One region of the Priestia sp. D3YE.R1 genome, then DNA from elsewhere that is predicted to be linked to it. Evidence: riboswitches for the same ligand, from Rfam matches in the RefSeq annotation. Region 1 holds a riboswitch; each other region holds the start of a gene.
The links. A riboswitch is a leader RNA that binds a small molecule or an ion and turns the genes downstream of it on or off. The one in region 1 is predicted to bind S-adenosylmethionine.

Region 1 (5,557 bases):
TTTTGGCCTTTAAAAAACCCATAAGACCAAGCAGTGTAGCGTTTACACTGCTTGGTCTTTACTTTCTTGTTATTAAACGTTTTGTAATAAATTTTGTCTTGTTTGTTTTGCAGACTCAACCATCACTTTTAAGGCTTCAACCGTCTCGCTGATTCCTCTTGTTTTAAGGCCGCAGTCTGGATTAATCCAAAATAATGCAGGATCAAGCACCTTCAAAGCGCGGTCAATGTTTCGTGTCAGCTCTTCAAGCTTTGGTACGCGCGGACTGTGGATATCATATACGCCAAGTCCAATTCCTTGATTGTACGTATGTTCTTCAAACGCATAAATTAATTCACCGTGGCTTTTAGACGTTTCAATGGAAATGACGTCGGCATCAAGCGCTTTGATCGCATCAATAATCTCTTCGAATTCCGAATAGCACATATGCGTGTGAATTTGCGTCTCATTTTGCACGGATACCGTGGCTAGCTTAAATGCGTACACCGCGGCGTTTAAATAACTTTCCCAATTTTCTCGTTTTAACGGCAGTCCTTCACGCAGCGCGGGTTCATCTACTTGAATCATCGAGATGCCCTGACTTTCAAGTGCTTCCACTTCTTTTCTAAGAGCAAGCGCAATTTGATTTGCCACGTCGTAGCGCGGGATATCATCACGCACAAACGACCAGTTTAAAATCGTAATCGGACCCGTCAGCATTCCTTTAACCGGCTTATCGCTTAGAGACTGTGCGTAGACCGTTTCTTTGATCGTCATCGCCTGCTCGTATGAGACATCTCCGTAAATAAGCGGCGGCTTCACGCAGCGAGAACCGTAAGATTGCACCCAGCCAAACTTCGTAAACTGAAAGCCTCCTAATTTCTCACCGAAGTATTCGACCATGTCCGTACGCTCAAACTCTCCGTGCACAAGTACATCTAAGCCGATATCTTCTTGAATTTCAATCCATTTTTTGATTTCCTCGTTAATGTACGCTTCATACGCTTCGTCTGTTAGTTCTCCTTTACGCCATTTTAGACGCTCTTTTCGCACTTCTTTTGTTTGCGGAAAGCTTCCAATCGTTGTCGTTGGAAGAAGCGGCAGCTGAAACGCTTCTTGCTGAACGCGTTGACGTACGTCAAACGGCGCTTGACGCTCTGCTTTATAGCTGTGCAGCTGCTTCAGCTCTTTTTGCACGTCTTGGTGATTTCGAAAAGATGATCCATTTAATGCTTGAATCGCTTGTTTACTTACACTTATTTCTTTTTCTATTGCTTCTTTTCCTTGCTGCACCGCTTTTGTTAAAAGCGTGATTTCCTTCAGCTTTTCATCTGCAAAAGACAGCGCGTTTTTTAGAATTGGCTCAATGGTTTTTTCGCTTTTCACCGTGACAGGAACATGTAATAGACTTGATGAAGGCTGCAGAATCAAACGGTCTTTTGATACGGCTTCTTCAATTTCACTAAGCGTTAAAAGCTGCTCGTCCAAGTTTTCACGCCAAATGTTTCGTCCGTCAATCACTCCTGCTGCCAGCACTTTATCAGTTGGAAAACCATATTTATTAAGCGCCGTGAGATTTTCGCCTCGGTCATGTACAAAATCTAAGCCAATACCATGAACAGGAAGAGCGACTACTTCTTTATAGTGATCCACGCTGTCAAAATACGTTTGCAAAATGACTTTGACGTTCGGTGCCGCGTCATGCAGGACTTGATAGACTTCTTTGTACAGTGCCAGGTCTTCTTTTGATAGCGTTGTAGCTAAAACCGGCTCATCTATCTGTACCCACTCGACTCCTTCTGCCTGCAGCTCCGCTAAAATAGTTGCATACAGAGGAACAAATTGTTCAACTACTTTTTTAAACTCACTTTCTTTATATCCTTTTGACAGCTTCACAAATGTTACTGGACCTAAAATAACGGGTTTGCCTTTGATATTTAGCTTTTGCTTTGCTTCTTTGTAAAATTGAAGCGGGTGATTTTCTACAAGTGCCGGCGTGCATTCCTCAAGCTCGGGTACGATGTAGTGATAATTTGTGTTGAACCATTTTGTCATCGTAGAAGCTACCGCACCTTTTGTTCCTCGCGCGATGTCAAAATACGTTTCAAGCGATACCGGCCCTCCGTCATATTCAAAGCGCTTTGGCACCAAACCAAACATAGCGGCTGTATCTAACACGTGATCGTATAAGCTAAAATCGCCGACTGGAATTAATTCAATTCCTGCGTCACGCTGTTTTTTTAGATGCCCTAGACGAAGAGCTTCAATTTCCTGTAGAAAGATATCTTTCTCTAGCTTTCCTGCCCAAAACAGTTCGAGCGCTTTTTTCCATTCTCGTTTTTCACCAATTCTTGGATAACCTACGTTTGAACTTTTTACACTGCTCATTTTTTCCACTCCTTGTATATTTCTTTTTTTCCGCTAAACTAAAAAATCTCTCTTTTCGAAATGAAAAGAGAGATGATACGCATACTTAACTAAAGTTGAGATAGCCTGTTTTTCTCAACACGTATTCCTCACTCCTCTCTATATCCCGTAGAGCTTAAGTGCATACAACAGGCAGGTCTCCTGACTTAGGTTCATCGCTTCCTATCCCTTCCCATTTCAGCATGAAACAGTGGTTAATAAGTTGCTCCCCATTACAGTGGCGGGACCGCGCCGGCTTTTCACCGGTCTTCCCTTTTAAGCTGCGTACATTCGTTACACAGCACCTGATGCATTTCTATGAAATTGTTCATTCAAAATACCTTCACATAAAATAAAAAGCCTCTCTATCGTGAATAGAGAGGCATAGTATCTATGAAATCCTCTCTTATTTTTCAAAGCCGTACGCTTTGCAGGATGTAGCACCTTTTTAACAAGAATGTTAAATGGTTGCCGGGCTTCACAGGGCCAGTCCCTCCGCCTCTCTCAATAAGAGTTTTAATTATTTATAATATTTTGAATGTAGAGTCATCTTAACACCTTACATTTACGTTGTCAAAAGAAATTGCAAAAAAAATTAGTTTTCAGGAGGTGCTGACGCTAATTTTTGCCTTAACAATTTGTAATCATCTTTTCGATGTGTTTCGATCAAGTCTTTTGCTCCTTGATGATACCCTGAAGAATAAATGTACTCTACCGCGGTTTCAATAAGCATTCTCTTTTCTTCCGCACACTCCCGATCCATTAAAGGGAACAGTCTACCTAAAAGGTCATTTAAATCTTCCTTAATAAAACGATTAAGTCCTTCTTGCATCTTTTCGTTTGCCATGATAGCTCCTCCATTTGCTGTGTATGTTCTAAGCCTCTATAAACAGGCAGTTCACTGTGAATTTTAAGATAAAGTTAAGTCATTAAACAGTATATCAAGTGAATGTTTTTCTTCAATTACATATGTAATACAAATATATGACAAATATAGAGAATATATCATCATTCATTATCTATTATAACGTTTGACTGAACCTTCTGCTACAAGGTTTCGTACGGTTTTCCAAAAGAGGTTGAGACATAACGAAGTGAATCTCATCTAAAGGCAACTGGGATACATGAGCTGAATCGCTTGTGACACCGCAGTTGATTTCCGTACAAGACTTCGCTTTCCGCGGGCGGTCGCTGAGCCTCCTCGTCGCATACGCTCCTGTGGGGTCTCACCTTTTCCGCTTTTCCCGCCGGAGTCTTCGTCTTGTCCTCCAATCACCTGCTAGAAAGACTTATACACATGAAATCTACGTTTACCCTAATAAAAAAAATGAACCACTAATCAAGCATCTTGATCAATGGTTCGTTTTTCACTTCGTCTAAAACCCTTTTGTCCCAGCCTCTTTTTTTGAACCTAGCTTTCTACTTTCTTGTTTTTACAAACAACTTCTTCGAGGTCGTCCAAAATCCTTCCAAAGAAGAGGGCCTAAAATGTCGTACCGGCTAACAAAAAACTCCGTAAAATTATAATTATTTAAAATTAAAGGCGGCTCAAAATCAAGGGGAGCACCCGCGCCTCCTGACAATACAAAATCAGTGCCTCTTCCAAGCGTAAACGACCCGTTTCTGTTTTTTCTAATAAACTGCTCGTCATACGCATGCACGTGGCTGACTAACACTTTTTTCACGCGGTGTTCTTGAATTAAATCAAAAAATTCTTGACTTTGAGGAGTCGTTACAGGAAACCCTTCAAGGTTTGTCCACCGGCCGATATTTGGCTGGGCATGCATGGCTAAAACGGTATTACAAGGAGCATCCTCTAGCTGCTGCTCTAAATAATGAAGCTCTCTATCTGTAAATCCATATATTTTATTTTTGGGACTGATGACATTATTTAATGCGATGCACCGGAAGTTATAGACAGGAATATCAATGACCCAGTGTACTTTTCCGATAGTGGCTCTGAAGTTTTCGAGATTGCTTTCATCAAGGTATAGTTCATCATGATTCCCTACGCATACAAACATAGGAATATTTGGTGCAATTTTTTCAACAACTTTAACAAAGTGCTCCAAATACTCTTTTTTCCCTGTATAGACGGTGTCTCCCCCATGAATAATAAACAGCGGGTTCAATTCCACCGCCTTTTTTAACACAAGCTCAAATTCACCGCTCATCGTAAAACAATTATCGTTTGGTCCGTCACCTCTGCTGTCGCCCATAAAAACAAAGTTGAATGGATCTCTCGGATTTAGTTGTTTAATTCTTTGCTTTAATAATCTTTCAGAACGTTCATGAAGCGTCAAATTCATCAATTAGTTAATCCCCCTATTAATAAATAAAGTTAGTTAAAAGTAAACAAGCTTACTTATTTATATGAGCATTTGTTGATGAAGGTCACTACCGTCTTGTAAGCAGAACGCACATTTAAATGAGTTTCCATAGCCTATCTATTCTTTCATTTTGTTCAGCACTGATGGGACAACATAAAAGTTAGAAGAAACTCAACAGATGAAACCTGCATTCACCATAAAAAAACGAACCACTAATCAAACAATTTGATCAGTGGTTCGTTTTTCACTTCGGCTACCATACTTTTATCGCAGCCTCTTACATTTAAACAACAATTAGACGTATTTATTGCGCTCAACTGGACTTAAAGAATTTCTTTCAGAACGAGCTGCCATGTCCGTTTCAATTTGCTCTAGGCTACGTCCTTTTGTTTCGACAACTACAAAGCGTATAAAGAATAGTCCGAGAACACAAATGATCCCAAACGTTGAAAAGATAACGCCTAAGCTAAACTGATCAGCTAAAATAGGGAACACAAGCCCTACTGCCAGCGATCCTGTCCAGTTAAAAGCAGATGAAATCCCAGCACCGATTCCGCGCACAGAAAGCGGGAAAATTTCTCCTACAATGATCCACGTAAGCGGCGCCCAAGAAAACGCATAGCAAAGGATAAAGCAGCAAAGAGCAATTAGCGTAACCCAGTTAACGACAGCTTCATTAACACCTACTGCTCCAAGAATAGCCGGTGTAAAAAAGGAAAGAGCCATTCCCGCTCCGCCAACCGTAAGAATGGTACGGCGGTTGAATTTATCAACAAACTGCAGAAAAATAAGTGTTGTCACAACGAAGATTACCCCAACAATAACCGTAAAACCAGCAGCTA
Region 2 (5,557 bases), on a different contig from region 1:
GAATTTATGCTGTCTTTTATAAAAGAACGAACAGCGTATATTAAAAATAACCTTTTGACTCTTTAAAAATGGATAGATTTATAGGCAACAGTGGATTTTGTTAATAATAGGCAAATGCAGGAAATCAATAGCTGTACATGATACGTATATATACAGTATGAATGACCAATAAGGATAACTAATAAGGAGGAAAAACAATGAGTAACTATTACTATGGCCAAGAACAAGAGCAAAATCAAAATCCACGCCAAAAATCAAGCCAAAAACGCAGCCGAAATATACAAATGCCTGATAAAGGCTATTCTTCTCACTTCAAACCCCTAAAAGGAAGAGTGGTGACTGTTTATCGTGGAGGACCTGAATCTAAAACAGGTTATTTGGTTGACGTGCAGTCAGACTATTTAATCTTAGCAGTGGAAAGCAATAATAACAATAATAACAATAATGGTGAAAATAACAATCAAAACAATCAAAACAACCAAAATAATAATCAGCAAGAATATACACTTGTATATTATCACTTAGCGCATGTAAAAAGTATTACTGAAGATACTATGTCAAATTCGGCACAAACGTTTACCGGAATTAGCACAGAATTAGAATTGTATCGAGGAAAAACTTTTGCAGGAACTTTATCATTGATGAAAACTAAATATGTGCAGGTTAACCAAGGTGGGCCTGAGAAAAAAGCAGGTCAACTTCTTGATGTCTTAGGTTCATTTGAATCTGCTTATATAGTATTACTCACAGAGGACGACGGTATCATCTATATTAATACTGAACACGTTAAGAGTGTGAGTGAATATCAAAACAACAATGGAGATCAAACTACTCAATCTGCAAATGAACTCTTAGTGAGTCAAGAACCAGAATATATGAAATCTAAAAGCTTTAACGATCTTTTTGCTCACCTTTCCCATAAATGGGTATCAATCAATAATGGAGGACCTGAAGCTGTAGAGGGCGTGCTAGTACAAAGCCGAAATGGTACATTTACACTTGTGCAGAATAATCAAGTATTACGCTTACAGCCGAGACATGTTAAAACCATTTGTGTAGGAGCAAAAGGGGCTTTTAAGCAAAACGATAACAATCAAAACAATGAGGAAACAGAAGAAAATGGAGAGACTGAAGCTGCAAAGTCTACAGAAGAACGTACAGGAAGCCGCACAGGTGGACGTACAGGACGCCGTACGGGAGGGCGCACAGATGATCGCTCTCGAGGACGCCGCACGGGAGGACGCACAGGGGATCGTTCTCGAGGACGCCGTACGGGTTCACGCTCTTCAGCACCGGCAGAGAAAGTTATTAAAACGAAAAATTATCGTTGGAAAGCATGATGAAATGGAACATAAAAGGTGCTTATAAAGCACCTTTTCTATCATATAGGAAAAAGGAGGAGAATGAGAATGAGTATGAATCATTATATCAATAAAATTGTGGAGTTAGATATTTCAGGTAAAACGACATTTGTTGGCAGACTTATTGATCTTGGATTAGATATTATGGTTTTGTATAATGGACATGATTATTTGTATATTCCTCTTTTACACATGCATGGTTTGCGGGAAGTATCGGAAGAAGACTATACGGTTTTACGTGAAATAGAAGAGAACTTAATAGAAGAAAGTCAGCGGATTTCTTATCGTAATATTTTACAGCAGGCAAAAGGGAAGTTTATTGAAATTTATGTAACGGGAGGGAAATCATTGCATGGCTATATTACAAGCGTGCTGAATGATTATCTTGTATTTTATTCTCCAGTGTATAAGAATGTCTTTGTTTCTCTGCATCATTTGAAATGGCTTACCCCTTACAGTAATGAGTTAACCCCTTATTCTTTAAGTGACAAAGAGCTGCCAGTAAGGCCCGCCTCTGCACCTTTTGTCAGAAACTTTGAAGAGCAGCTTAAAAAATATGAAAATCAACTGGTCGTATTAGATTTAGGGGATCAATCAGAAAAAATTGGCGTACTTAAAGAAGTTTCTAATAATATTGTTGAACTAATTACGGCAAATGGAGAAAGTATGTATTGGAAGCTAGCTCATGTAAAATCTGTGCACTTGCCTTAGAAAAAGAGACCTCGGTGTCGTCTCTTTTTTTATGTGCTTATCAGGACAAGTATATTGAATAAACAAATGAGATGATTTAAATTTTTTAGAAAATTATGTTGACAATAAAGAAAATCTTTATTAAAGTTAGTAACAACAAACGTTAACCACCAACAATTATATAGAACTCTTATCAAGAGTGGCGGAGGGACTGGCCCTGCGATGCCCGGCAACCATCAAATGAAACATTCATTTGAACGGTGCTAATTCCTGTGGAACATCAGTATTGTTCTAACAGATGAGAGAAATCGTGTATAAACGAACACTCTTCCATCTGTGAAGAGTGTTTTTTATTTTGAGTTAAGGAGAGAAATAGATGAAAATTGAAACTTTATTAGTTCGTTCAGGAGTAGGTCGTGACCCTTCAACAGGTTCTATTACAACACCCATTTACCAAGCATCAACATTTGCTCATCCTGCTTTAGGGCAAAGTACAGGATTTGACTATGCGCGTACGGCAAATCCTACTCGTACAGCATTGGAAGAAGCAATTGCTGCTTTAGAAAAAGGCGAAGTAGGAGTAGCATTCGCTTCAGGAATGGCGGGTGTAATGGCAGTTTTAGCACTATTTAAAAACGGAGATCATTTAATTGTATCAGAGGATTTATACGGAGGAACGTACCGAGTACTAAATGAAATCTTTTCAGAGCAAGGAATTACTGTTTCGTACGTCAACACAGCCCATCTCGAGCAAGTGAAAGATGCGCTTCGTCCCAATACGAAAGCTGTATTTATTGAAACACCTACAAATCCAATGATGCACGTAACTGATTTGCCAGAAGCAATTGCGTTAGCTAAACAGCATGATTTGCTTACGATCGTTGACAATACATTCATGTCCCCTTACTATCAGCGTCCTTTAGAGCTTGGAGCAGATATCGTGATACATAGTGCGAGCAAATACATTGGAGGTCATAATGATGTAGTTGCTGGTCTTGTAGTCGCTCGATGTAGTAGCTTAGGAGAAAGAATTCGTTTTTATCAAAATGCAGCTGGGGCAATCTTAGGTCCACAAGATAGCTGGCTGTTATTGCGCGGTGTTAAAACGCTAGCGCTTCGTATGGAAAAGCATAACGAAAACGCACTGAAAATTGCAAAGTGGCTTACTGCTCATGATCTCGTGGAAAAAGTGTATTACCCTGGTCTTGAAACACATCCGGGCTATGAAATCATGAAGAAACAAGCAACTGGATTTGGAGGCATGATTTCTTTTGCTGTCTCACACCCTGACATCGTGTCCACGCTTTTGGAAAATGTCAAAGTTATTACATTTGCAGAAAGCTTAGGAGGCGTGGAAAGTTTAATGACATTCCCAGCTCGTCAAACACACGCTGACATTCCGGAGGAAATTCGAAACCGTGTCGGAGTAACAAACTGTTTACTGCGATTATCTGTTGGAATTGAGCACGCAGATGATTTAATTAAAGATTTGAAGGAGGCATTTGATGCATACCAACAATAATAAACATAGATTTGGTACGAACTTAATTCATGCAAATACAGGAATTGACGGTCATTTTGGAGCAGTTAACGTACCTATTTATCAGGTATCTACATTTAACCAAGAAGATGAGACGAACAACGGCCGCTATGACTATTCTCGTTCAGGAAATCCAACTCGTGAGGCTTTAGAAAACACCATTGCTCAGCTAGAAAATGGATACGCTGGCTTTGCTTTTTCGTCAGGTATGGCTGCTATCTCATCGGTGTTATCTATTTTTGAATCAGGGGATGAAATTTTAGTTTCACACGATACGTACGGCGGGACATATCGTGTATTAACACGATTATTTTCAAAGTTTGGTATCAAAACAACTTTTGTTGATACAACGAAGGTTGAAAAAGTAGAAGAAGCTATCACAAAAGATACGAAGGCTATTTATATCGAAAGCCCTTCAAATCCATTTTTACAGGTAACGGATATTAAAGCAGTAGCAAGTTTGGCGAAAGAGCGCAATCTCCTTACAATTGTGGATAACACGTTTTTAACGCCTTATCTACAGCAGCCGATTGACCTTGGTGTAAATATTGTAATTCATAGTGCTACAAAATATATCAGCGGTCACAGTGACGTCATTGGCGGTCTAGTTGTGGTAAGCGATGAAAAGCTAGCGGAAGAAGTAAAGTTTGTACAAAATGCTTTTGGTGCTATCTTAGGACCACAGGATTGTTTTTTACTGCTTCGAGGCATTAAGACATTAAAAGTTCGTTTAGATCAACAGTTAAAAACAGCGCTGCAGTTTGCAAAGTGGCTTGAAGAACAATCTCTAGTGAGCCGTGTATACTACCCAGGTTTAAAAAGTCATCCAGACCACAAACTCATTTCAGAACAAGCAAATGGATACGGAGCTATGATTTCTTTCCAAGTACAGGATGAAAAAGTAGCACGACATATTTTGCAAGGAGTCAAATTGGCTTCAATCGGCGTTAGTCTAGGTGCAGTTGAATCCATTCTAACGCATCCTGCAACAATGTCTCATGCAAGTATCCCAAAAGAAGTACGTGAAGAAAAAGGAATTACTGATTCACTTCTTCGCCTTTCAGTAGGGTTAGAGGAATTCGAGGATTTGAAGCAAGACTTTAACGCTGTTTTTCAAAGCTTAGAAGAAAAAGCGTTAATTAAATAAAAAAAGGACTTCCATCAAGGAAGTCCTTTTTCTTGTTATATACAGCTATCTAAAAGGTCTGTGTATAGGGACGTAAGCGCAACTTTTTCATCAGAGGAAAGACTGCTGTTTAGAATTCTTTTGATGCCAAGATGATATTTTACATACGGTGTTTGCCGAACGCGTGGATGAGTCATTTCATCTTTTAAATCTTTCAGAATGGCTTCGTGAAGCTGATCTTCACTTGCCATGGCTTGTTTAGAAGCGAACGAACGGTTCAACCATAGGGTCTGATAAGCTGCTAGTAAATGTTCAGAAGTCATTGTGCAAAGAGCTCCTTTAGATTAGTTTCTTCATTATAATAATCTATAGTTTACCATAAGTATTAATACGTGTACGTAACTTTTACAGAAGCAGATACAGTCAAGGACTGAGCTTGAATAGGGGGAGAGGCTGCTAATAACTTAGGCGAGGAGCCAGATGACTGATAGACGGGTCCTTCTTCGATTAAAATAGGAATTTGGTTAATAGGGAGCTGCAGCGTGTTGGCAATGGTAAAGGCCTTTTCTTTAGCATTTAATAAAGCTTTACTAATCGCTTCTTGTTCATATTTATCATCATTTGTAACGTGAAATTGAAGATCTTGCGCTACGTTGGCTCCGCTTGAAAACGTAGCGTTATAAACATCGCCAGCTTGTTTTACATCCTGTACTCTTACTCTAAACAAATGCTGTACTTCGTATCCTGTAAGAGTCGATTTTCCATCGCTGTAATCATATTTAGGATTTATGGTGAATGAAGCTGTTTCAATTTGCTGGTCATTGATTCCAAGTTTTTTTA
Region 3 (5,557 bases), on a different contig from region 1:
TGTATGCGAAAATCGACGGCGATAAATTTTCTGCTTTTATCGTGGAGCGCGAATTCCCAGGCGTTTCGGTTGGACCGGAAGAGAAGAAAATGGGAATCAAAAGTTCATCAACAAGAACATTAATTCTTGAAGATGCGCTTGTTCCAAAAGAAAATGTGCTAGGTGAAATTGGAAAAGGTCATGTGATTGCGTTTAACATTTTGAATATTGGGCGCTATAAGCTTGGAGTTGGAGCAGTTGGAGCAGGAAAACGTGCATTAGAAATTACGTCTCAATATGTTAATCAGCGTCAGCAGTTTAAAACGCCAATTGCTAAATTCTCATTAACACAAGAAAAGTTAGCCACAATGGGTTCTAAATTGTATGCAACTGAAAGCTCCGTATATCGTACGGTAGGACTTTTTGAAGACCATATGGGCCAGCTTTCAGAAGAACAACAAAAAGACGGAAAACAAATTGCTGCTTCCATTGCTGAATATGCTATCGAATGTTCATTAAATAAAGTGTTTGCCACGGAAGCTCTTGACTACATTGTAGATGAAGGCGTGCAGCTTCACGGAGGCTACGGTTTTATGAGTGAGTATGAAATTGAGCGTCTGTATCGCGATTCTCGCATTAACCGTATTTTTGAAGGAACAAATGAGATTAACCGTCTTTTAGTACCAGGCACATATTTACGCAAAGCGCTAAAAGGAGAGCTTCCACTGCTTCAAAAAGCACAAACGCTTCAAGAAGAATTGATGATGCTTATGCCGCAGGAAGTAGGAAATGAGCCGTTAGATCAAGAAAAAATGCTTGTGCAAAACGGGAAGAAAATTGCGCTCTTGCTTTTGGGATTAGCTGCACAAAAGTATGGCAAAGAATTAGAGAAAGAACAAGAAATTCTCGTTAATATTTCCGATATGATCAGTAACGTATATGCAATGGAATCTACTGTTTTACGTACTGAAAAAGCCATTTCCAAAACAGGAGCAGATCAGAATAGCTTAAAATTAAAGTATACTCAAGTATTTTGCCAAGAAGCATTTAATCGAATCGAAGCAGATGCAAAAGAAACGTTAATTGGCGTTGAACAAGGTGATACGCTTAGAGTTATGCTTTCGTCTCTTCGCAAGTTAACGCGCTATACACCAATCAATGTGATTAGCGTAAAGCGTGAGATTGCGAAAACGCTTCTAGAAGTAGAGAAGTTCACAGTTTAAGGAAAAAGGAGCTCGTTTTGCGAGCTCCTTTTTGTTTAAGAAGCCTCTATCTAGGTAAATGATAAAGGATGTGTTAAAATACGAAAAAAGCTTAAAATAAAGGGTGGTTGACGAAATGTCATTATTTTTTTATTCATATCCAAAGTGTGGGACGTGCCGAAAAGCAAAGAAGTGGCTGGATGATAACGGAGTAGCGTATGAAGAAATTCATATTGTAGAAAACCCGCCAACAAAAGAGCAGCTGCAGTCTTATTATGAGAACAGCGGCTTAGAATTAAAAAAATTCTTTAATACAAGCGGTAAAAAATATCGCGAATTAGGGCTTAAAGATAAAGTAAGCAGTGCAAGTGAAGATGAACTTCTGTCTATTCTTGCGTCAGATGGCATGTTAATTAAGCGTCCGCTGCTAACAGATGGACAAAAAGTAACGCTTGGTTTCAAAGAAGAGCAGTTTGAAGACGTGTGGAAGTGAGTTTTCAAATAGAAAATTTTTACCTTTTACGTTACACTGTTAATAGGAAGTTATTTTAGGTTGTAGAAAGTGTTCTCCACGTTGAAGGCGCTTTTTATATAAACAAATTACGATACATATTTTGGAGGGATTAAGATGAATACACCAAAAGATTTGCGTTATTCTGAAGAGCATGAATGGGTAAAAACAGAAGGAGACGTTGTCCGCGTAGGTATTACACATTTCGCTCAAGCTGAGCTTGGAGACATCGTATTCGTTGAACTGCCAGAAGTAGGAGCAACAGTAGAGGCTGACGAGCCGTTTGGCAGCGTTGAATCAGTAAAAACAGTTTCTGAGCTCTATGCACCAATTAGCGGTGAAGTTGTAGCAGTAAACGACAACTTAAGCGATAGCCCTGAACTGGTTAATGATTCTCCATACGAAGAAGCATGGATGATTACAATCAAACCATCTGATTCTTCTCAAGTAGACAAGCTAATGACAGCAGAGCAATACGAAGAAATGACAAACGAAGGATAATATTCCTCCATAAATTGTCTTTATGAAAAATTTTTGACTGGACACTCTATTAGTAAACAAACTAAAGGAGTGTCTTTTTATGTTTGAAAAACAAAAAATGGACGTTACAGATCGCGTTACAGCTAAATTTCATGACGGCGGTATGAAATTATATGTTGATAAGCAGCCAATTGGTGAAGTTAGTTACGGAACAAGCGGCAATGAATACCGCTTTGAAGAAGGATATTCGCAAGAAAATAATAAGTTCTACCAATATACGGACGTACAAAAAAAAGGTGAAACGCAAAAATATACAGACTGCGACGAAGAAGCAGGATGGTGCTAAACAGTGGCAACTGCCGCTGTTTTTCTTGTTTTATGGAAACAATATGGCCTGAGCTGCCTTTAAAAACAGTTCTTTCTTGCAAATTTCTTTTAAAAAACAGGTGAACTGTGATACATTAACGAATATTGTATAGCATAAAGAAATGATGTTACTATACAACTGACGATTATGGGTGATGAAAATGGGGCTAATTGGAATTGAAAAAGTAATTATTGTCGAAGGAAAATCAGATAAAAAACGTATTCAAGATATCATTCGAGAACCAATTGAGATTATTTGTACAAACGGTACGATTAGTTTATCAAAGCTGGATGAAATTATTGACTGTACGTTTAATAAAGAGGTATACATACTCGTTGACTCTGATGATTCAGGGAATAAGCTAAGAAAACAATTTAAACGAGAGCTTCCGGAAGCAGAGCATCTATATATTGATAAAATGTACCGAGAAGTTGCTGCCGCCCCTAGACATCACATAGCAACAGTATTACTGAGTGCCAATATCGATGTTAATGCAGAATTTTTAACATAAAAGGAATGAGCAACATGCAAGAATGGAGCGAAAAACAGCTTGATGATCAGTTGAAAGAAGGAGAAAGAGCGTTTATCTTTTTCCATACGCCTTTTTGCGGAACATGTCAGCTGGCAAAAAAAATGTTAACCGTGGCAGAAGCGATGCTGCCGGATGTAACCATCGGAATGAGCAATTTAAATTATATGCCTTCAAAGGCAGAATTATTTTCAATTGAAAGCGTACCTTGTTTGATCGAAGTGAAAAATGGTGAAATGGTAAAAAAACTCTACGCTTTTCATTCCATCGAGCACATACTCGAGGAGCTTCGATAATCAAACGTTTGTTTAAAATGAAAAAATGGAAAGAGAGCGAACCGTTGGGGTTGTTGAGTTCTTGGGATATTATCCCAAGAGCAAAATCTGTTGACAGCCTATCTGACACATGCTAAAATCACACTCATGAATGTTCATAAATGAATGAATATTTCCCAAAAACAAAATAATTGTTGCGAACTCTTATCAAGAGAGGTGGAGGGACTGAGCCCTGTGAAACCCGGCAACCGTCAGACTAACTGAAATGGTGCCAATTCCTGCAAAGCTATGCGCTTTGAAAGATGAGAGAAAGGATTAAATATCGAGCCTTTCTGTCATGCGCAGAGAGGCTTTTTTAATGGGGAAAATTGTTTTACGGCTTTTTCATCCTATAGGGCAACCTAACATAATTAAGTTTTTATTAAAGAAGGTGAAGAAATATGATTACATTAACAGACGTTACAAAAATTTATCAGGCTAAAAGCGGTCAAGTAACAGCTGTTGATAATGTGAATCTAACCGTTAACCAAGGTGAAATTTACGGAATTATTGGTTATAGCGGAGCGGGGAAAAGTTCTTTGATTCGCTTGCTAAACGGATTAGAAACACCAACGACAGGAACGGTCGAAGTAGCAGGTAATGATATTGGAAAAATTAAAGGCGGAAAACTCAGAAAAGCTAGACAAGAAATTAGTATGGTATTTCAACACTTTAATATTTTATGGTCGCGTACGGTGAGAGAAAATATTGCTTTTCCGTTAGAAATAGCAGGGATTTCAAAAGAAAAAAGAATGAAACGAGTAGACGAACTCATTAAGCTAGTTGGACTTGAAGGTCGTGAAAATGCTTATCCATCTCAGCTTAGCGGTGGACAAAAGCAGCGTGTTGGTATTGCTCGAGCGCTAGCGAATAATCCAAAAGTATTGCTTTGTGATGAAGCCACATCAGCGCTTGATCCTCAAACGACAGATTCTATTTTAGATCTGTTAGTAGATATTAATGAGAAGCTAGGGTTAACCATTGTATTAATTACTCATGAAATGCACGTCATTCGTAAAATTTGTCATCGAGTAGCTGTTATGGAAAATGGGGCAGTAGTAGAAGAAGGACAAGTGCTAGAAGTATTCAGAAAACCTAAGCAGCCGATTACAAAACGATTTGTTCAACAGATTTCTGAACCAGAGGAAACGTTTGAAACGATTGAACAAGTGAAAGAGCTGTATCCAAGCGGGCAAATTATTCAGCTGACGTTTGTTGGCGGAAAAGCAGAGCAACCGCTCATTACAACGATTTTAAAACAGTTTGATGTAACGATTAATATTTTACAAGGAAAGATTTCTCATACGCAAACAGGTTCATACGGAACGTTGTTCGTTCATTTAGACGGAGAATTAACAGAAGTTAAAAAAGTCATTGCATACATTCATGAGCAGCAGGTAGAAGTGGAGGTAATGATAAATGCTTGAGAAACTATTTCCAAACGTTATTTTAGACGATTTTATTCAAGCGACAAATGAAACACTATATATGACGGCTATTTCAGTTGTAGCCACATTTGTTCTAGGTATTTTATTGGGCTTGCTTTTATTTTTAACGTCCAAAGGACAGCTTTGGCAAAACAAACCTTTATATGCCATTGTGTCAGCGGTTGTAAATATCTTTCGTTCCATTCCATTCATTATTTTAATTGTTTTACTGATTCCATTTACCAAAGCATTGGTAGGAAGTATTCTAGGTGCTAATGCAGCGTTACCTGCTTTAATTGTTGGAGCAGCACCATTTTATGCGCGTCTTGTAGAAATTGGTTTGCGCGAAATTGATAAAGGTGTGATTGAAGCTGCTAAATCAATGGGAGCAACAACAAGCACCATTATTTTTAAAGTGCTGTTACCTGAATCGCTGCCAGCTTTAATTTCCGGTTTGACGGTAACAACGATTGCATTAGTCGGCTATACGGCAATGGCGGGTGTGATTGGAGCCGGAGGTCTTGGAAACCTTGCATATTTAGAAGGATTCCAGCGCAGTCATAATGACGTAACGCTAGCCGCTACAATCTTAATTTTGATTATTGTATTTATTATCCAACTTATTGGAGATGCGATTACTGCAAAAATTGATAAAAGATAAAGGGAGGATTATTTATTATGAAAAAATGGCTTTCGGCTTTAGCATTAACATCTGCACTAGTAGTAGGATTAGCTGCGTGTGGATCTA

Region 2: another riboswitch for S-adenosylmethionine. It lies ahead of ACOZIR_RS16370 (trans-sulfuration enzyme family protein); the one in region 1 lies ahead of metE (5-methyltetrahydropteroyltriglutamate--homocysteine S-methyltransferase).
Region 3: another riboswitch for S-adenosylmethionine. It lies ahead of ACOZIR_RS22865 (methionine ABC transporter ATP-binding protein); the one in region 1 lies ahead of metE (5-methyltetrahydropteroyltriglutamate--homocysteine S-methyltransferase).

Annotation. Positions count from the first base shown of each region.
Region 1 covers NZ_JBLTHW010000001.1:1,314,085-1,319,641, reverse strand. The annotation lists gene metE (5-methyltetrahydropteroyltriglutamate--homocysteine S-methyltransferase) at 73-2,367, opposite strand; cobalamin riboswitch at 2,521-2,709, opposite strand; SAM riboswitch class I at 2,789-2,899, opposite strand; gene ACOZIR_RS06825 (hypothetical protein) at 2,981-3,232, opposite strand; gene ACOZIR_RS06820 (hypothetical protein) at 3,491-3,661, opposite strand; gene ACOZIR_RS06815 (metallophosphoesterase family protein) at 3,819-4,694, opposite strand; gene ACOZIR_RS06810 (sugar porter family MFS transporter) at 5,010-5,557, opposite strand, start outside.
Region 2 covers NZ_JBLTHW010000002.1:818,606-824,162, forward strand. The annotation lists gene ACOZIR_RS16355 (CotH kinase family protein) at 1-66, shown strand, start outside; gene ACOZIR_RS16360 (spore coat protein) at 285-1,340, shown strand; gene ACOZIR_RS16365 (hypothetical protein) at 1,410-2,072, shown strand; SAM riboswitch class I at 2,239-2,356, shown strand; gene ACOZIR_RS16370 (trans-sulfuration enzyme family protein) at 2,428-3,573, shown strand; gene ACOZIR_RS16375 (trans-sulfuration enzyme family protein) at 3,557-4,738, shown strand; gene ACOZIR_RS16380 (hypothetical protein) at 4,774-5,040, opposite strand; gene ACOZIR_RS16385 (SIMPL domain-containing protein) at 5,103-5,557, opposite strand, start outside.
Region 3 covers NZ_JBLTHW010000004.1:232,570-238,126, forward strand. The annotation lists gene ACOZIR_RS22835 (acyl-CoA dehydrogenase family protein) at 1-1,202, shown strand, start outside; gene ACOZIR_RS22840 (arsenate reductase family protein) at 1,318-1,674, shown strand; gene gcvH (glycine cleavage system protein GcvH) at 1,810-2,193, shown strand; gene ACOZIR_RS22850 (YusG family protein) at 2,273-2,518, shown strand; gene ACOZIR_RS22855 (toprim domain-containing protein) at 2,700-3,050, shown strand; gene ACOZIR_RS22860 (thioredoxin family protein) at 3,065-3,364, shown strand; SAM riboswitch class I at 3,545-3,652, shown strand; gene ACOZIR_RS22865 (methionine ABC transporter ATP-binding protein) at 3,784-4,809, shown strand; gene ACOZIR_RS22870 (methionine ABC transporter permease) at 4,802-5,470, shown strand; gene ACOZIR_RS22875 (MetQ/NlpA family ABC transporter substrate-binding protein) at 5,488-5,557, shown strand, end outside.